Regions from separate parts of the Shewanella sp. POL2 genome, predicted to be linked through region 3. Evidence: predicted binding sites of a transcription regulator. Region 3 holds the regulator's gene; each other region holds the start of a gene.
The links. Region 3 encodes sigma-54, which starts transcription at its own class of promoters, with help from an activator protein. Its sites were predicted from a motif close to GTTGGCACGNNNNTNGNNT; they were not measured.
Positions count from the first base shown of each region.

Region 1: the regulator sigma-54 is predicted to act here: its motif matches at 1,596-1,614, upstream of SHEWPOL2_RS02480 (BON domain-containing protein).
Region 2: the regulator sigma-54 is predicted to act here: its motif matches at 3,517-3,535, upstream of SHEWPOL2_RS09975 (superinfection exclusion B family protein).
Region 4: the regulator sigma-54 is predicted to act here: its motif matches at 2,291-2,309, upstream of flgF (flagellar basal-body rod protein FlgF).

Region 1 is NZ_AKZL01000006.1:2,658-7,877, reverse strand. Features, by position in the region: gene SHEWPOL2_RS02490 (hypothetical protein) at 1-345, shown strand, start outside; gene SHEWPOL2_RS02485 (DUF3224 domain-containing protein) at 469-879, shown strand; gene SHEWPOL2_RS02480 (BON domain-containing protein) at 1,013-1,561, opposite strand; gene SHEWPOL2_RS02475 (hypothetical protein) at 1,833-2,297, opposite strand; gene SHEWPOL2_RS02470 (sigma-54 dependent transcriptional regulator) at 2,551-3,924, shown strand; gene SHEWPOL2_RS02465 (L-dopachrome tautomerase-related protein) at 4,032-5,108, shown strand.
Region 2 is NZ_AKZL01000030.1:8,446-13,665, forward strand. Features, by position in the region: gene modC (molybdenum ABC transporter ATP-binding protein ModC) at 1-367, shown strand, start outside; tRNA gene SHEWPOL2_RS09960 (tRNA-Leu) at 440-526, opposite strand; gene SHEWPOL2_RS09965 (bacteriohemerythrin) at 716-2,305, opposite strand; gene SHEWPOL2_RS09970 (DUF3149 domain-containing protein) at 2,612-2,743, shown strand; gene SHEWPOL2_RS09975 (superinfection exclusion B family protein) at 2,864-3,475, opposite strand; gene SHEWPOL2_RS09980 (ATP-binding protein) at 3,645-5,220, shown strand, end outside.
Region 3 is NZ_AKZL01000133.1:2,756-7,975, forward strand. Features, by position in the region: gene lptB (LPS export ABC transporter ATP-binding protein) at 1-711, shown strand, start outside; gene SHEWPOL2_RS20870 (RNA polymerase factor sigma-54) at 818-2,293, shown strand; gene hpf (ribosome hibernation promoting factor) at 2,322-2,609, shown strand; gene ptsN (PTS IIA-like nitrogen regulatory protein PtsN) at 2,612-3,055, shown strand; gene rapZ (RNase adapter RapZ) at 3,052-3,906, shown strand; gene SHEWPOL2_RS20890 (HPr family phosphocarrier protein) at 3,893-4,168, shown strand; gene mgtE (magnesium transporter) at 4,358-5,220, shown strand, end outside.
Region 4 is NZ_AKZL01000001.1:63,792-69,011, forward strand. Features, by position in the region: gene SHEWPOL2_RS00300 (flagellar basal body P-ring protein FlgI) at 1-14, opposite strand, end outside; gene flgH (flagellar basal body L-ring protein FlgH) at 26-700, opposite strand; partial or broken gene flgG (flagellar basal-body rod protein FlgG) at 713-1,500, opposite strand; gene flgF (flagellar basal-body rod protein FlgF) at 1,511-2,254, opposite strand; partial or broken gene flgE (flagellar hook protein FlgE) at 2,426-3,788, opposite strand; gene flgD (flagellar hook assembly protein FlgD) at 3,858-4,637, opposite strand; gene flgC (flagellar basal body rod protein FlgC) at 4,662-5,078, opposite strand; gene flgB (flagellar basal body rod protein FlgB) at 5,081-5,220, opposite strand, start outside.

The sequences.
Region 1 (5,220 bases), on a different contig from region 3:
CCTGATACCCAAAGTGATGCGCCATTACAGGATGATCCACAGCAGCAAACCATGCCCTTTGTGGCGCCTTTTATTGTGACTAACCAAGGTTCAGGTGTGTTCTGGTATCTCGGCTTGTTTAGCCTAGATTATGGCCAAAATCGTGTGCAGCACTTAGGCAGTGTATTTATTGGCGATCGTATTGAGGTCGATAATATTGAACCTGTTTATCCCTTTGAATCCCCATTTAAAGTAGCTGTTACTTACCGTGAGAGGGCGGCTGAACAACCCATGACAACACCGCCAACTGTAATGAAAACCCTTAAAATCGGTGTCAGTGAATCAGAAATCAAAGCGCTGCATTAGGTTTAGAGCGGGGCTTATGCTAAGTTAATTTTACCTCAGCTGCGGCTGAGGTATTTATTTCATCTAGCGGCCGGAAAACGAAGGTTTTGGCATAAAACATAAAATTAAAACAAGGAGCGTGTTATGGAAATGACCAAAGTCACAGGCAAATTTGATGTTAAGCTCAATCCCGAGAATGCCTATGCCACAGGTGTGGGCGGTGTGAATTTGGGCAGAATGACTTTAGATAAAACCTTTTATGGTGAGCTAGAGGCCCGCAGCCAAGGCGAAATGCTCAGTGCCATGACCGCGGTAAAAGGCTCTGCTGGTTATGTGGCGATTGAACAAGTCGTGGGTAAACTGTGCGGCAGACAGGGCAGTTTTGTGCTGCAACATTTTGGCATTATGACCGATGGGCAAAACCGCTTACACCTTGAGGTCGTTCCCCATTCTGGCGCGGGTGAACTCACAGGGCTATATGGCACTATGGCGATAAGCATTGAAAACGGTCAACATTTTTATGAATTTAGCTTCTGCCTTGAACTGGAAGCCTAAGGCATGATTAACATAACATCGCGCCGATAAAACAAAACCAGCCGAAGCTGGTTTTGTGGTTTTTGCCCGAGTGACTAATACCAACAGCTGAGTTATAAAGGGTTGAATTAGCAAGGGCGGAATGTCAGGACCATTATGAGGTTTTGACTTTGATCTTATCGACGACTTTTTTCACATCATCGGTATTTTTGGCAATGGTCAGTGCTAATTGACGCTCGGCATCGCTGGCCACTTCACCCTGTAAGGTCACTACGCCATCGGCAACATCTACATTAATTTGGGTGCCCGAAACGTCGGTCGAGAACAATAGGCGGGTTTTCACCACAGTTGCGACCTTAGAGTCGGTTAAGGTCTTCACTACCTCACTGGTGCTCTCGTTTTCATTCATCACGGTTAATTTGTTTTCAACCCCTTTTACCCCATCCAAGCTTTTGATCAGCTCCGCTGCGAGCGCCTTATCGACACTGCTTTCCACTTTACCGGTTAAGGTCACATGGCCGTTTTTCACGTCGGTCATAATGTCAAAGGAGTTGAGGTTAGTATTAAGCAACAAAGTCGTTTCGGCCTTGCCATCGAGCCAAGCATCTTTGGCATCGTCTTTCCAATCCTGTGCGGCGGTCACATTTAAGCTGATAGAACCGACAAGTAAGGTGGTTAAGGCTAAAGTTGTCGTGTTTTTCATAATGATATCCTCCGTTGTTATCTCGAAGGGACTAAAGCGTGAATCGTGCCAATATTTTTATCTTATTGATTTTAAATTGGTTATATTTGTTTCCGGCTCGTTTCGACTGTTAAATCAAAAAGCAAGCTCGGCGCTTTTTACCGACAAAATGTAAATATTACCGAGGGTGATAAAGCGATTGGGCTTAAGCAAGATAGGCGTTAAGAATCGCCAGATCGCAGGCAACAAAAACGCGGCTCAGTTGGCCGCGTTATTGGCTGGCATTGCTGCCTTACTGGGCTTGGCAGCGCAGGTGTAAGGTATCTAAATGGATTTGTAGCCAGGCAATATCCTCGGCCAATTGGCTGATTAACCTCGGGTGATTGGCCTTTTTAATTAACTGTTTGAGGTGGTTAAGGCGCTGACGCTCAAGCTCACAGAGTACGACGAGGGCATCGGCGAGTTGTTGTTTAATAAGTAAAGCATCGACATCGGCATAGGGCCGAGTCTGCGACGGCGGCACCGAGTGCGGGCCTATGTACTGTAATGATTGGGCGAGCAGTTGCCTAAATCGCGCCAGCATCCCTTGGTATGTGTTGATTTGGGCAATAAAAATGCGTTTTAGGCTGTAGTCATCGACAGTGGTATTGGCCCGAGTATAAAAATCCACACCGGTTTGCGTCAGCTCGATTAACTCATTAACCAGCTTAATATCGGCGCTCAGCTCGGTCTGATGTTGCGCAACATTAGACGTCATAACGACCTCCTGTGGTAGTTTGGGCAGCTCCGCCGACACGGATTGCCCACATTTTCATGGAAATATCAGTTTCATTCAGCTTCTATGCATATTTCGTTCACTTTTTAATGATAAGTTAATGGTTTGATTTAACTGATGATATTTATCCATTGTCGCCAGTAGGCCGACTATTGTCGGCAACTCTTACCGTTAAGATTGTTAAAGTTTCACAGCTGGCATACAGTGATTCCTTATTCACAGGGAGTGGCACAAGATGATCCGACCAACGCTTTTCTATCATCTACAGGACGTCGAAACCGAGCAGGCATTAGTGAAGCTCGAAGGCGCACAGACCTACAACAAGCTACGCAGTAGCGATGATTTATCTTGGATTAGTCAGCTGGAGGCCAATCGTATCGATGTGGCGATCATTGAGCTGCCCCGTCTTAGCCGTGAAGATTACTTAGCCTTACTCGAGTCCAGCGCCATTGCGGATGTGGAGTTTATTTTTCTCTCCGATGGCCTGCCGAATCCTCACCTCGATACACTATTGTCCAAATACGCGGGCTACCATTTCCGTAAGCCCATCGATATGTCCTTGCTGTGCGAAACCTTAGCCGATTTTGCCCAGCATCTGGTTGCTAATACCTCGACGCGCATTCGTCCCTATGCTAGCGAGTTAGACCAATATGGTTTGCTGGTGGGCTCCTCGTTACCTATGCACCGTTTGTATCGCACTATCCGCCGCGTGTCGGCCGCCGAGAGCAATGTGTTGATTATCGGTGAGAGTGGCGCGGGTAAAGAACTGGTCGCCAATACCATTCACTTAGCCAGCCCGCGGGTGAATAAGCCCTATATTGCGATTAACTGTGGCGCCTTGAGCCCAGAATTGGTCGATAGTGAACTCTTCGGCCATATTAAAGGCGCCTTCACCGGCGCGACTCGCGATCACCAAGGGGTATTTGAGCAGGCCGAAGGCGGCACCTTATTCCTCGATGAAGTCACCGAAATGCCGATTGAGCATCAAGTGAAGTTACTCAGAGTGCTTGAAAATAGCGAATATCGTCCCGTCGGTAGCCCTAAGGTGCTCAAGGCCAATGTGCGCATTGTGGCGGCGACAAACCGCGATCCTTTAGTGGCGATTGAGCAAGGACAACTGCGGGAAGATTTGTACTTTCGCTTAGCGCATTTCCCTATTCAAGTGCCGCCATTGCGGGAGCGCGCGGAAGATATAGTCGGACTTGCGAAGCATTTTCTGGCCTATCGCAATGCGGCGGAAAAACAGAGCAAAGTGTTCTCGCACTCAAGTTTAGAGGCGATTGCGGCCCACGCTTGGCCGGGGAATGTGCGCGAGTTAAAGCATGCTATTGAGCGCGCTTATATTCTGGCGGACCATGAGATTACCCCTGAGCATTTACAGCTGACGCCCAGTGCGGAAAAAGAGACGGCTGCGGAGGAAAATGTGGTGATCCCCCAAGGTATGCGCCTTGAGGAGCTAGAAAAAATCGCCATTTACCAAGCGCTTGAAACGAGTCAGGGCAACAAAACCGACACTGCCGAGCAACTGGGGATCAGTGTAAAAACCCTCTACAACAAGCTCAGCAAGTACGAGCAACAAGTCGAAGCGGGTGAGCCGACGGCGGAATAGTGCTGATTATCAAATTAATATTGAAACAAAACCGATTTTTACACTATTTTTTTTGTAAATAATAACTCCTATTCTACAGCCCTTAAACAGAAAAGCGGAGATAGAATATGAAACACTTATTTACTACAGCATTATGGCTTTCTTTGACTGCCAGTAGTTTTGTAAACGCTACCCCAGCGGTAGGAAGTCTTGAAACAGTCGCTGAATTGCCAATACGACCTGGCAATGTCAGCGTCACTGCACAAGGTCGGATTTTTGCCACGGTACATCCACTTGATACGCCGTCAGGTTTACAACTGATTGAAGTTAATCGTGAAACCAATGCTTACAAAGCTTGGCCTTCAATGGATTTGCAAAAAGCTTCGACTGCCAATATGACTCAATTTGATACCTTATTAGGGATTGCTCAGGACAAAGCTGGACACCTCTGGACCGCAGATATGGGGTTAGAATTAGGTCAGACGAGGATTTGGGGATTCAACATTAAGGATGGCAGTCTATATAAACAAATTGTCCTACCACAAGCACTCGCGCCCAAAGGCAGCTTTATGCAGGATTTGGTTGTCGATTCACAAAAAGGCTGGATTTATTTAGCCGATATCGCCAACCCAGGCCTCTTAGCAGTGCGTATCGACGATGGTCATACCGTACGTTTTTCAGGTCATAGCTCGCTGCAGGCCGAAGCGGATGCAGTAATGAACATAGATAACAAAACAACATTGTTTAATGGCAAGGTCGCCAGTGTCGCGGTCAATCCCATCAGTTTATCTGCCGATGGAAGTACACTCTATTATGGTGCAATGAATGGCACTCACTGGTATCAGTTATCTACTGCGGCTTTACAAACAGGCAGTAATGATAAAATTATCGCGACTGTAAAATTAGTCGGAGCTAAGCCAGTGTCAGATGGCGCTGCAACGTCCAAACAAGGTAATCATTACTTCACCAATTTGAACCACAATGCCATATCTATGCTAGATAACAAAGGTACGCTATCAACAGCGGTCAGTTCTCCACTACTGGATTTTCCCGATAGTGTGCAATTTGGTGAAACGGGCTGGTTATATATTTCAGTGAATCAATTGCATAAAGCAAAAGCCTTTAATGGCGAAGCTGAAACAGCCAAACCACCTTATCGCATCATGCGACTCTGGACTGGTGAGGATACCGCTGCGGGTCAATAACACCTTAGCTGCAACTGCAAAGTTGCAGCTTTTCGTTGCAGTATGAGCGATATCGCAACGGTTATTTCTATTGATGTGAGTCGTTGGTTTAACTCGAAAGGATCTGAAAATA
Region 2 (5,220 bases), on a different contig from region 3:
CAGACATCCTGATTATCCAATGACCAGACTGTTGATGGATGACGGCAATCAGCTCTGGGTCAGCGGCCAATTGCCCCCCACCCATAAACAGTTAAAGGTACGCATTCAAGCGAACCATGTTTCGGTTTGCACTGAAGAACCTAAAGGCTCGAGTATTCGTAACTTACTAAGAGGAAACATAAAAGAGCTCTACCCCAGCGATAATGGCGAGCAAATTCAGCTAAAAATTGCACTAGGCAAAGAAGAACTGTGGGCCAACATCACCCCATGGGCTTGTGACGAGTTACAACTCGCTCCAGGAAAGGCTATCTATGCCCAAATCAAAGGCGTGACTATGACACAAATGGATATTGCCGAGTCCCACTAAGTTGCATGTTTGGAGCAAATTTAAGACACAAAAAAACCGACTCTAGGTCGGTTTGAGTCCCTTTGAAAGGGATGGTACCAGAGGACGGACTCGAACCGTCACGCTTTTAAGGGCGGCGGATTTTGAATCCGCTGTGTCTACCGATTTCACCACTCTGGCATTATCAATACTTAGAGCTAATAAAAACAACTAGCTGGCTCTAAGTGGTGGGAATTATACCTTTGCCAAAGACAATGGCAAGCCCTTTTAAAGACCTTGTTGGCAAATTAGTTTTAACCGCTCAAAAATCCGGCGTCTATTAATTTTACCTTGGATACAGCTCGATGACTCTTAAAACAGCATCTTAATCTACTCAGCGCCATGGGAAAGTAAAAACTGCGTATATTCCTTGTCACTTTTTTGAATATGGTTAACCAACCAAGATTTTAAGAATACCATTAACTCGTCAGCCACATCTTCACCTCTACCAACCCGCTTTTGAAAATCAAGCACTTGACCAACAAGCTGCGCATGTTTCTCCTTATGGGCAATAGTTTGTGGGTATCCAAAACGAGCAAACAACTCTTCTTCATAGGAAAAATGATTCGCGGTGTAATCCACAAGTCCTTGAACAATCCGTTTAATCGCTTCGAGGCCATAGGCTTCGCTTAAGGTACGGTGCAATTCGTTAACAAGAGAGACTAAGCGTTGATGCTGGCGGTTAATCTCCGGCATACCGATATCAAGTTCTGGCCCCCATTTTACAAATAGTTGGCTTTGGGCTTGATTAGAGGTAAATAGCTGCTTATCCACATGGAAACGATGTAGCAGTGAACCAATCTCCTGAGACATATTATAAACCTTAAGACTAGATAGATTGGTTAGATTAGTATGATGTGCATTTTTCAACGCTAATTCAGTCATCGCGTTGATATTTTTGTTAATTTCCTCTGCAACGGCATGCTGCTCTTCCGATGCAGTGGCAATTTGATGAGACATATCCGTAATGCTTTCAACGTGAGTGACAATTTCACCCAAAGATTGATGCGCTTTCTCTACCATCAAGGCGGTTTCGTCGGCGATAGTGACGTTTTTTAACATCACTTCAACCCCTTGTTGAGCGCCCTTTTGTAATGCGGTTATCTGCTGTTGAATTTCAGCGGTCGCCTCTGAGGTACGTTTTGCCAAATTACGGACTTCATCGGCAACAACCGCAAATCCACGGCCATGCTCACCCGCTCGAGCACTCTCAATCGCCGCATTAAGAGCCAATAAGTTGGTTTGTTCGGCTACTTGCGAGATAGTCTCAATAATGCTGCTAATGCTATTCGTATCGGCGGCAAGGTGTTCAATCACTGCTTTTGTTTGGTGAATTTGCGACGTCATATCGCTGATTTTATTGACAATAGCGCCCATGACTTCATCACCATGCTTAGCTGAAGTCTGCGCAATATCAGCGGCTTGCGCGGTATTAGCCGCATTGTGTGACACTTCTTGTACGGTTGAAACCATCTGGGTCATGGCCGTTGCCGCAAGCTCGGTTTGACGTTCTTGCTCCAGAACGCCTTGTTTTGCCTGCTCACTAATCGTCTTGATGTCGGTGGCGACCTTCTTCATCCATTCGCTGGTATCAACTAGAGATAGAATAGTACGACTCACATCTTCACCCATGCGATTGATGCTGTGAACGACAGTGTGAAACACTCCCGCATCTTTCTCATCAAGCTGGTAACTCAAATCACCGTCACCCAAGTGATGAGCCGCACGCTCGAGGTGCCTCAGATTACGGATAAGTTTGTTAATGTTAAAAAATAGAATAAGGGCAAGTGCAATTAAACATAAGGTTGCAACCCAATGCGCGCTACTAAGCAAACAATAAAGGGGATATAAAAGTAAGACCATGGGAGCGAAAATAATACCATATCCCATAGTGCCCCTTTTAACAGTGGTGCTAGCCATTTTTGGCTCCTTCAAAAATGCAGTCTAACTTCAATCAATGCTAAAACGGATTAGCAAATACCTTGTTCTTGGTATCACTTAATAGTTACTACTCTTAAGACTAGTCCCGAATGAAGTAAGAAACAAAGCCCAAAAGATTGAGTTTGATAAAATTTCATCACCCGCTAAATTTGAGGTAGATCACAGGGTTAATCTTTGGTTACAAGATTGTTTTAGGACGTCGATTTTTTATTGATCAGGATCAGTATTTGCTGACAGTAAGAGCGCTAGTGTATGGATGACTTCACAAGAAAGAGGATTTCAATCATGGCATTTTGGTTAGATTTAATGTTCGGTAACCCAATTGGTTTACTTTCAATGATCGTTATCTTTAGCACTATAGGGATAATTTCTTATATCACTTGGATGTTTATCGTGAAGTCAGCGCAACAATCGTAGTTTTTGCTTCCAAATTGTTATTCTGTTCATTGTAGCTTGTAAAAATTGCACGTTGTTATGGGGGTTCCATTAACCCCCATTTTTTATGCCTGTAATTTCGAGTTAGAGCCAACGCTACACTTAAGCTGCGTGTTTACGGTTTTGTACTAAGCCATTGAGAAACTGCGGGCGCGCTTTAATCAGATGTTGCATTTCTTCTTCACTTGGTTCCCCTGCAGGTAAACGTAAAACGCCCCGATTTAAGTAGATACGTGCTTTCATTGAAATTTTATAGTCTGCTGTGGGCCCTTGGATTGCGTAATGACGTTCATTACCTAAACATTCGAGGATACAAGCACTGAGCAAACTTTTGACCGCGGGTTCGTTTTGCGGCAATGTCAAAATAGTGGCTCCTTGCAAAAAGAATTCTCGTAATAATGCTCGCTCTGCACGATCCAGCAAATTAACTTTTGCTTCAATGGTCTCGGTGATGCGCTTATCACTTAAATGACGAATCGACTCATCTAATCCCAAGTTCAATAACTGAGTTAAAAAATACGCGATCGAGATAATAAGTCCAAGCCCGACAAAATGTGCGTGCTCGGGTACAAACTTATCCAGTGCCAGCAAAGTAAGAATATTTGACGGCATCGCCAATAAAACCGCACAACTCACCATTAGCCACAGCATAACCCGAAACATTACCTTCTTAGGGCTAAACAACTTCACTGAATCGAATTTGAGTTTAATCATAGTGTTATCCCAGTGACAAAAAATTGAACTTAGCCAAGACCAAGCAAGTTTGATGCCATTGCTTTGTTCAATATTGAGGGATTTTTCACTGGGATAACATGCGAAATTTTTTAAGCTTGAGTCTATGCTTATAAGCATTCAACTTGCTATCAGATAAAGATTATTTAAGATGCTGACATTCTTCAGTCAATTTATAAAAAGCCCGATTGGTAGGCACCTCACCTTGTCAATTGTGCTATTCAGCTCCTTAATCACACTAATGACGACAGCCTACCAACTCATTAGCGATTATCGTGGCGATGTTAGTCGGATTGATCGGGTATTTTCTAATATCGAGAAAGCTAACCTGGATGTATTAGCCGCAAGTATTTGGGTAATAGATGAAAGACTGATTAACACCCAACTAAATGGTCTCATCCAACTACCTGATATTAACTACATTTCAATCAAAGATGATAGTGGCCAGTCGTGGAACGGAGGAACCCCAAAACCAACTCATACTTTAAATAAAATCTTTCCTCTGGTGTATAAATCACCGACCGACAATATCAACGTTGGTACTTTAGAAGTACAAGTAGACATGGATGCTATTTATGACCGCCTTTACGATAAAGCCATCCTTATTTTACTCTCCAATGGCATAAAAACCTTCTTAGTCGCTGGATTTATTCTATTTTTAGTTTGGTACAACATCACTAAACATCTCGATAAACTCAGTAAATACTGCAAACGGATTAACTTAGACGCGGACTTCGAACCCCTTCAATTTGAACGTAAGGAGAAAATCGATGAGTTTAAACAAGTTGCTGATGCGATTAACAGCATGCAAGGGCAACTTCGCAACTCATTTGAAGCACTGAAAAGTTCTAAAGCAGAGTTACAAACAGCATTAGAAGATAGAGAGCGTTTACTGAAACTCGAACGTAGTTATAAGGAAGAACTAGCAAGACAAGTTAAAGAGCGAACCCAAGAGTTAGAGCAATCCTTAGCCGCTCTAAAGCGCGCACAACAGGTGTTAGTTGAACAGGAAAAAATGGCCGCCTTAGGAGGATTAGTGTCTGGTGTGGCGCACGAAATTAATACCCCCATTGGTATTTGCTTAACGGCGGCCAGCGCGCAATTAAACCATATAGAAGAACTCATAGAGCTTATCCATAGTGAGCACGCGACACTCGACGAAATCAATGCGATTTTGGACGAGTATCAACAAAGCTGTGAGCTTATAGTTCGTAATATCACCAAAGCCAGCAGCCTAATTCAAAAATTCAAGACTATTGCTATCGACCGCAGCCACGAAGAGCATCAGTGCATCAATCTGCAAAGGCAGCTTAAAGAGATTTTAGCATCTAGCTTGATAATGCATCCTAAACTCAACGCAAAAACCGACCTACAAGTCGATCCCAACTTAAATATTCAAACTAATGTGAGTCTATTAAACCAAATCGTCAGTAATATATTGTCCAACGCTTATACCCATGCATTTCAAGACCGAGAAGATAATCAGATACAAATCTCCGCCAGTATTGAGCAGGGTTTTGTGAATATCAGCATCCAAAATAATGGCGTCGCAATCCCCCCCGAAGTCGCTGAACATATGTTCGAGCCTTTCTTTACCACCAATAGAAGTAAAGGCGGCACGGGATTAGGTTTATCCGCCGCCTTTAATGCGGTCACCTTGTTAAAAGGTTCAATGAGCTATCAAGCAGACTCTTCACTTGGCGGCGCGCAATTTAACATTCGCATTC
Region 3 (5,220 bases):
GCACAGAATCTCGCCAAGAGTTATAAGAGTCGTCAGGTTGTCAAAGATGTCAGCCTGACGGTCAAAACGGGTCAAGTCGTCGGCCTACTCGGCCCTAACGGCGCGGGCAAAACCACCACCTTTTACATGGTCGTGGGCTTAGTTAAAAGCGATAAAGGCCATATCTTTATCGACGATGATGATTTAACCGCCGATCCTATGCATCTGCGTGCCCGCAAAGGTATTGGTTACCTACCACAGGAAGCGAGTATCTTTCGTAAATTAACCGTACACGACAACATCATGGCGGTACTGCAAACCCGTAAAGAGCTCAATAGTGACCAGCGCGAAGAAGCACTAGAGCAACTGCTAGAAGAGTTCCATATCACCCATATTCGTGACAGCCAAGGCATGTCCTTATCGGGCGGTGAACGTCGCCGCGTCGAAATTGCCCGCGCCTTAGCGGCCAACCCCAAGTTTATTCTGCTTGATGAGCCCTTTGCGGGCGTTGATCCGATCTCCGTTATCGATATCAAGAAAATTATCGAGCAGCTTAAGAGCCGAGGCCTTGGAGTACTTATCACTGACCACAATGTGCGCGAGACCTTAGACGTCTGTGAACATGCTTACATTGTGAGTCACGGTAATCTTATTGCCGAGGGCACACCCGCAGAGATCTTAGACAATCAGCAAGTTAGGGCTGTGTACTTAGGTGAACAATTCAGGCTATAGTTACTAAAACAAAGCTAATAAGCCTTGAATTTGAGAGCGCTAGGCTCCATCCATATGATATCAAGCGACCTAAACTCACAATAATAACCTAGGGATCAGCGGTAACATGAAAGCGTCACTCCAGCTCAAACTGGGTCAACAGTTAACCATGACGCCACAACTTCAGCAGGCCATTCGCCTGCTGCAACTGTCGTCATTGGAACTGCAACAAGAAATCCAGCAAGCCTTAGACTCTAATCCTCTTCTCGAGCTGGAAGAGGAGCAATTTGACGCGCCTAGCGAACGTAAGCAAGATATCGCCGATACCGACTTTAGCGAAACGACTGCCCAGCCACAGGAACAAGATAACTCCACCGTGGACATTGCCGAGTCGCTGACCAAAGAATCTCTGCCCGAAGAGTTACCCATGGATACCACTTGGGATGAAGTCTTTACCGCATCGCCAAACTCAGGTTCTGGCGCCAGCCGTGAAGATGACATGCCCTTCCAAGGGGAAACTAGCGAGGGGTTGTACGAACATTTAGAATGGCAAAAAAACCTCACACCCTTCTCTGAAACCGATTTAGCCATTGCCACCGCGATTATTGATGCCATTGACGATCAAGGTTATCTCACTCAAAGCACTGAAGATATCCTCGAAGCCATGGGCAATCCCGAGATTGAACTCGACGAAGTTGAAGCCGTGCTCAAGCGTATTCAACATTTCGACCCCGTTGGTGTCGCGGCAAGGGATTTAAGCGAATGTTTACTGATCCAGCTATCTCATTTTTCGCCTGATACCCCTCACATCGAAAACGCCCGCATGCTGATCAAAGATCATTTAGATCTGATCGCCGCTCGCGACTTTAGGCTGTTAATGCGTAAGACCAAACTGAAAGAAGACGAGTTAAGGGACAGTATTGCGCTGATCCAAACCTTAAATCCTCGCCCCGGTTTACTCATCACCCCTGTCGATGAAGAATATGTGATCCCCGATGTATCGGTGTCGAAGAAAAACGGCCGTTGGGTGGTCGAATTAAACCCTGACTGCATGCCAAAAATCAACGTAAATCAGCAATATGCAGCAATGGCCCGAAGTTCAAAAAATCAAGCTGATAGCCAATTTATTCGTGGCCATCTGCAAGAGGCTAAATGGTTTATCAAAAGCCTTGAAAGCCGCAACGAAACACTGCTCAAGGTGGCAAACTGCATAGTGCAATACCAACAGGGTTTCTTCGAATATGGCGAAGAAGCCATGAAACCTATGGTCCTTAACGATATCGCCGAAGCGGTAGAAATGCATGAGTCCACCATTTCACGGGTGACGACTCAAAAATACATGCATACCCCAAAAGGACTTTTTGAACTAAAATATTTCTTCTCAAGCCACGTCGGGACGGATGATGGCGGTGAGTGCTCATCCACAGCAATCAGAGCTTTCATTAAGAAACTGGTTGCAGCGGAAAACCAGAAAAAACCATTAAGCGACAGCAAGATGGCTCAACTTCTGGCAGAACAGGGAATTAACGTTGCGCGCAGAACCATTGCGAAGTACCGAGAAGCGATGCTTATTCCCCCTTCCAATCAGCGTAAAAGCTTATAGCCTATTGTGAGTATCGGAGGACGTTTCTATGCAAATAAACCTAAGTGGACACCATATCGAGATTACTGAATCGTTACGGGCATATGTTGAGGAAAAGTTTTCAAAACTTGAACGTCATTTCGAACAGATCAATAATGTGCACGTTGTGCTCAATGTTGAGAAAATGCAACAGATTGCCGAAGCGAGAATCAACCTCACCGGTGGTGAAGTCTTCGCGACTTCAGAGCATGCAGATATGTATGCTGCCATAGACGTCCTGATTGATAAACTTGATCGTCAGGTTATTAAACACAAAGAGAAGTTAACAAAACACTAGCAATGGAACTTCGTACCATACTGCGGCCGGAGTGCACAACCTGCGCCACTCCGGGCAGTAAGAAAAAGGTACTGGAACTCATCAGCGACTTAGCCGCTGCCCAGTACCCCACCCTCTCATCTCAAGAGATCTTCGAAAGCCTCGTGGCGCGCGAAAAGATGGGTAGCACAGGTATAGGTAACGGTATCGCCATTCCACATGGTCGATTAACCGATATAACACAACCCATAGCGATATTGATAAAATGTGAGGAGCCGATAGCCTTTGATGCTATCGATAAACAACCCGTCGATATTTTATTTGCACTACTCGTGCCTGCCGACCAATGTCAGCAGCACCTAAGTACCTTGTCATGCATGGCTGAAAAGCTCAGTGACAAGCAAATATTAAAACAATTGCGCAAGACGCATGATGAAACGGAACTCTATCAGGTAATCATTGGATGAAACTGGTCATAGTGTCAGGGCGTTCAGGCTCAGGCAAATCGGTCGCACTTAGAGTGCTTGAAGATCTCGGCTACTATTGTGTCGATAATTTGCCTTTGCCGTTGATTGGTAGTTTGCTTGAACAGCTCAAAGGCAGTAACGATCTCGTTGCTATCAGTGTTGACGTGCGCAATTTACCAGAGCAAGACAAAGTCCTGGTTAAACAGCTTGCCAGCCTGCCTACGGGCACTGAACTCACCAGCTTCTTCTTAAACTCCAGCGATAAAGTGTTGCTCAAACGCTACAGTGAAACGCGGCGCTTACATCCCTTATCGAAGAGCCGAGTGTCACTGCAAGAAGCCATCAAGCTTGAAGGCAAATTGCTCGAGCCGCTGTCACAGCAGATGGATCACTATATAGATACCTCGAATCTGAATATCTATGAACTCAGCGACCAAGTGCGGCAAATACTCCTTGGCAGTGTCGATAAGGAACTGGTGATCAACTTCGAGTCCTTCGGTTTTAAGCATGGTATGCCGACCGAAGCTGACTTTATGTTTGATGTGCGCTTTTTGCCAAATCCCCATTGGGAACCGGAGCTTAGACCTCTCACCGGTTTAGATGAACCCGTAGCGGAGTTTTTAAATCGTCAGCCACTGGTGAATAAGTTCATCTGGCAAATCGAGAATTTGCTCGAAACCTGGTTGCCCCATTTAGAGCGCAATAATCGTAGCTATCTCACGATTGCGATTGGTTGCACAGGTGGCCAACACCGCTCAGTCTATGTAGCTGAGCAACTAGCTAAACGTTTTAGTAATGGCAAACATAAAGTCAATGCGCGCCATCGAGAGTTGAGCCATGCCAAAACTTGAGCGCCAAGTCACCATCTGCAATAAACTCGGCTTACATGCCCGCGCCGCCACAAAGCTCGTGGTGCTTGCTTCTGAGTTTGATGCCAGCATTACGCTGATCCAAGGTGAAAAACAGGCCTCTGCCGCCAGTGTATTGGGTTTACTCATGCTCGAGACGGGCATGGGTAAAACCATCACCCTCATCGCCGAAGGCCCGGATGCCGAGCCTGCACTTAATGCCATTTGTGCCCTTATCGACGCTAAGTTTGACGAAGCCTGCTGATGGTATCATCTCGATGATCCCTGCCGGTATTCAGTATCCTGTTTGGTTTTGATTTCAGCACCTTATACCAGTAAAACACATTTGTGACTCGACGCCCTCCCGTGCGCTAAATTACAATGTACTGCTGCGCTTTGGCTTAAGTCCTCAATAGCTAAACGCCAACCCATCCACCGCCGCCATGGAGGAAACATGCCTGTAGAAGCCTCAGACAGTTTACAAGCCGAACACCGTCTCGACCAACTGAGTCAAGCCCTCAACAGTGGTATGTTTGTGCATGTCAGGCAAATGCTACAAAATATGGCGCCGTCAGATATCGCATTGATTTTAGAATCGTCACCTCCCAAAGCTCGGCAGGTGTTATGGCAACTCGTCGATCAAGATCAGCTCGGGGATATTCTCGATGAACTCAGCGAAGAGTTAAAAGACCCGCTGATCAGCACCATGAGTCCAGAGCGAGTCGCCAAGGCTACCGCCAGCATGGATACGGACGATCTGGCTTATATTCTGCGAAGCCTGCCAGATACTGTGTATAAACAAGTATTACAGTCGATGAGTCTGCAAAACCGCCAGCGAGTCGAGCAAGCGCTCTCTTATCCCGATGAGACCGCAGGCAGCTTAATGAACACCGACACAGTAACCTTAAGACCCGATGTCAATATCGATGTGGTACTGCGTTATTTGCGCCAACGGGGCAACCTGCCCGACACTACCGATACTTTATACGTGGTGGATAAACACGATCGCGTGCTTGGTGGGGTCAAACTTGCGGATCTGCTCACCTGCGATCCCAATACTCATATCAGCAGCATTATCGATACCGATATCGAGAGCATTCCCGTGGGCATGTCCGACAGTGAAGTGGCGCAACTGTTCGAGCGCCATGACTGGGTGTCAGCGCCCGTGGTCGATAGTGAGGGCAAGTTGCTCGGCCGGATCACCATCGATGACGTGGTGGATGTTATCCGTGAAGACGCCGAGCACTCTATGATGGGGATGGCGGGGATGGACGATGATGAAGACACCTTCGCCCCTGTACTCAAAAGTACCTTCCG
Region 4 (5,220 bases), on a different contig from region 3:
AGTTTATATTTCATGATATGACTCCTTAGAAGGGCCACCAATCGCTCATAAAGAACTGGCTTAACCAGCCCACTTTTTGCGCTTCGGCGAAAGTACCAGTACCGCTATATTGAATACGCGCATTGGCCATACGGGTTGAATCAATGGTGTTATCTGGCTTGATATCCTGCGAGCGCACAATACCGGTCACGCGGATAAACTCATCACCATTGTTGATTGAAATCCACTTTTCACCGCGCACAACTAAGTTACCGTTATTGAGCACTTGCATAATATTGGCGGAGATACTGCCATCTAAGCTATTGCTTTGATCTGCATCGGATTCACGCTTAGTATTCATGCTGTCTTTGTAGCGTAAATCGAGGGGAATACCGCCTAAAGACACATTGCTCCCGCCGGCATAAATGGGATCGAGTGTCATATCAGAACCTTTTTTGATCTGATTACCGGCACTCTTTTTCGCCTGAGTCGCTTCTTTCAACACGATAGTGATAATGTCACCGACTTTATGGGCACGAATATCCGAGTAAAGACTCGCCGCTTGGCTATCTTGGTAAATCGACCCCGTTGCAGCAATTTTAGTCGGTGGTGCTTCGGGATAAACTGGGGCATAGAAGGGATCATCCGCAATCGGCTTCTTTGGAGTTGAACTACATGCCGCCAGCAAGAGCGTACTAGCCAATAGTAGATATCTAGCCATGATCATGTGCCTCTATAGATTCTGATTCACATAAGCCAGCATCTGATCGACCGCCGAAATCACTTTGGAGTTCATCTCGTAGATCCGCTGACTTTCAATGAGGTTAACTAGCTCTTCGGTCACGTTCACGTTAGAGGTTTCTAACGCACCTTGACGAATCGCTCCCATACCATCAAGTGATGCAGTGCCTTGAATAGGCGTACCACTCGCACCAGTTTCGGTGTATAGGTTTTGTCCCATAGGATCTAAACCCGACGGGTTAATAAAGTCGGTCATACTGAGCTGCCCAACGACCTGGTTTTCCGCCGCACCTGGTGTTTTACCGAAACTTCCCCTTCAGCAGAGACCGTAATACTGGTTGCATCCTCAGGAATAGTGATCGCAGGTTGCAACACATAACCCGAACCCGGCGTGACAATTTGCCCTGTATCATCTAAGGTAAATTGACCATTACGGGTATAAGCCGTAGTCCCATCGGGGAGCTGCACTTCGAAAAATCCTGGGCCTTCAATCATCAAATCGAGCGAGTTATCCGTGGTCAGCATATTGCCTTGGGTAAACATTTTTTGGGTGGCTACCACCTTGGTACCCGCACCAATGTTCAAACCGTTTGGCAACTTAGTGTTAGAGGCGCTGATCCCACCCGCTTGGTTAACAGTTTGATAAAGTAAGTCCTCAAATACCGCGCGGCTTTTTTTATAGCCCACAGTGCTGGCGTTAGCGACGTTGTTTGAAATCACCGCAATATCGGTTTGCTGTGCGTCTAAGCCAGTTTTACTAATCCATAACGCTGGATGCATAATTTATCTCCTAACTAATCCGCATTAATGAGGATGAAGCGCGGTCATTTTCTTCCGCGGTTTTCATCATCTTCACTTGCAATTCAAATTGTCGCTGTAGGTCGATTAAGGACACCATCTCATCCACGGGGTTGACGTTACTGCCCTCTACAGCACCACTTTCAACAAATACACTAGGATCGGCAGGCGCCGGATCACCGGATACCAAACGGAACAACCCATCCTCGCCGCGCATCATTTGTGCATTGCCAGGGTTTACTAACTTTAATCTTCCTACCTCTTCGACGACTTCTGTCGTCGCACCTTGAGGACGAACAGAGATAATCCCATCCTGTGAAATAGTGACCTTTTCAATTGGCAGCGGTAACACAATCGGTCCGGCATCACCCATCACGGGATTACCACGGTCGTTATGCAATAAACCTGTTGAGTCAAAACTGAGACTGCCAGAACGGGTATAAGCTTCACTACCATCCTGTGCTTGCACGGCAAACCAACCGTCACCTTTAATGGCAACGTCAAGATCGCGTCCAGTAGATTTAATCGGGCCCGAACGAAAATTGGCGGAGGGGGTTTCAACCATGGCAAAGACCCTTGTCGGCAATCCTTCACCAAAGGCTTGCATCGATCTGGCTTGCGCCATATCCGACTTAAATCCATCGGTATTTGCGTTGGCTAAGTTGTTGGCACGCAACGCCAACTCATTCATATTTTGCTTAGCGCCGCTCATGGAGATATAAAGGAATTTGTCCACAGACTGCTCCGTCAAAGTTTCAACCTGACAATAGCAAAGCAAGCATCATGCCAATAAAATAAGCAGCTAGTTAACTGATAAATTAGGAGATTTTAATAAACGAATGAATGCACAACAGAAAGAGGCTAAGTGTTGCCGCTTGCGGCAACACTTAGCAGAGGCAAGATTAACTTAACGAATTTGCAGAACAGTTTGTTGCAGAGTGTTATTCACTTCCAGCGTACGTGAGTTGGCTTGGAAGTTACGTTGTGCCGAAATCAAATCCACCAGCTCAGTCGTCAAGTCAATGTTAGATTGCTCTAACGCTGAAGAACTGAGACTACCAAACGTACCACTGTTAGGCTCACCAGCCAGCGCAGGACCTGACGATAAACTGGCTTTCCACGAGGTATTACCCACTTGTGTCAAACCTTGCTCGTTTGCAAAGCGAACTAAAGCAACGCGGGCTAATGGCACTGTTGAACCATTGGAATAACTGGCAGTGATCAAACCATCTTCACCAATTTCGACATTGGTTAAACGCCCTACTGTGGTACCGTCCTGTGACAATTCAGTGGCGGCAAAAGGAGCTGAATATTGGGTTGGTGCATTAAATTTAATAGTCACGGCTTGAGTGCCATCAGCACCAGGGCCTAACACACCAGCGCCGCCAACCCCTAGCGCTTCGGTGGCAACGACTGCCGGATCACTCCCAGTATACACACCGACAGAATTAAACTTCAGAACCGATCCCTTCCAGCCGCCAGCCGTTTGAGCTGTGCCAGAGGCATCGGGAGTGCCATCACCATTGGTGTCAGTCTGATATGTACCAGCAGGGCCAGAAATATCAACTTGTTTACCATCAATGGCATAGTATGCAACCCAGTTGTTTTCACCATTATATGAGCCATTATTTGGCTTGACGAAATAGGTCGTCATGATATGTGGCTCACCCAGAGAGTCATAAATCGTCATGGATGTCACACTGTTATAGGTTTTGGAGTCTAAGGGATCAAAAGCAGCAGGATCGAGTGAACCTTCTTTTGCATTTAAATTCATCTGCAAAGTCACGTTTTCAGTTTGAACAGGGCTACCTGCAGTATCAGGAATTTGTACTGGCTTAGCTGTCGTTAAACTGACAGAGGTAGAGTTACCATCTTTATCTACTGGAAAGGTCTGCAAAAAATTCCCTGCTGAGTCAACCATATAATTATTTTTGTCGACTTTGAAAGCACCTGCCCGAGTAAACTGATGATCCAAGGTACCTATCTCGGACGCAGTTACAAAAAAGCCAACCGCCTTTAATCGCTAAATCTAACGAGTTATTCGTCAGTTGCAAACTACCTTGGTGGAATTGCTGCGCCACTTGGCTCGTAGCCACACCGCCACCCACAGCGGTTTTTGAGTTTGAGAAAATTGAATTAGCGTAAACATCCGCAAATTCAGCACGCGACTCTTTAAAGCCAATGGTGTTAGCATTCGCGATATTGTTCGCAGTAGTATTCAAATCTTTCTGCGCAGCAGAAATGCCACTCAATGCAATGTTAAACGACATAATTCACCTCTACATTTGCTCAATTCAATGATGGACAAGTGTGATGTCCATTTACAATCTTGATAACGATTAAACTTCACTAATCGCAAGTACATCCGACAGTTTAAAGGCCATTCCACCCTTGAGATTTAAAATGGCGCCAGTCGCTGCAGTACCTAAAGAAACACTGGTCACATGCGCATAGGTCGATACAGCTAACGCTTGTGATTTATCATTCACCAAACCCGATGCTTTAATCGAGTAATTACCTGCAGCAACGGGTTCTCCTTTATCATTCAAACCATCCCACTTGACATCAGTGTTACCACCCTTACTACCATCAACAGTAAATGTTCTAACGACTTGCCCTTTATCATCTTCGATTCGAACATTAATGACGGGAATTTTCTCTGAAGTACTGATCACACCATTTAAGCCTGGGCTTTCTGCAGAGATATAACCCGTATCTGTCGGTAACAGCACTTTTCGCCCAACTAATCCCGATGCTTGCAAAGCTTGGCTTGATGTCATCACACTGTTTAAATTAACGATTTGATCATTTAACTTAGAAATGCCATCGACTGTAGAAAAAGATGCCATTTGTGCAATCATCTGGTCGTTATCAACGGGCTTGAAGGGATCCTGCATCGATAACTGCTGGCTGAGTAATGAGAAAAAATCCTCTTGAGTGAGCTGCTGACTCTTAGCCTCTGGAACAGCAGAACTATTCGGCAAACGTAATCCATCCAAAAATGGGTTACCTGTCGAGCTAGTCGAGGTTTTCGTGGTATTGGTTGATACCGTATTCGATTGAGTGTTTGTTTGAGTCAGCTGCGATGAGGTTTGACTCAGTTGGTTAATGAGGCTCACAACGTACCTCCTAAATAACGCATATTATTTACCCATCCCAAGTGTTTGTTGCAGCATAGATTTTGCCGCCTCAGCCACTTGAACATTCATCTGATATGAGCGAGAAGCTGAAATCATGTCAGCCATTTCTTCCATGACATTGACATTTGGTTTGTAAATAAAGCCATCAGCATCCGCCATCGGATGATCCGGCGAATACTCTTTTAATAGGGGCTTATCACTCTCGACTATGCCTTTCACCGTGACACCTTGGGAAGCTTGTTGCTGACTTTGCGCCTTGGCCATTTCTGCTTCGAAAATAGGATGACGAGAACGGTAAGTTTTATCTACACTGCTGGAGACTGAATCTGCGTTAGCAATGTTACTCGCGGTAGTATTTAGCCGCAGAGACTGGGCTGACATGCCAGACCCCGCAACATCGAAGATATTAAATAAACTCATGATTAATCCCCTCTCAGCGCTTTTTTCATACCGCTAAATTTACTGTCTAAAAACCCCAGAGACATTTGATATTCGAGAGCATTTTGCATAAATGCTGATTGCTCTTGTTGAACGTCGACAGTATTGCCATCCCCAGTATCGG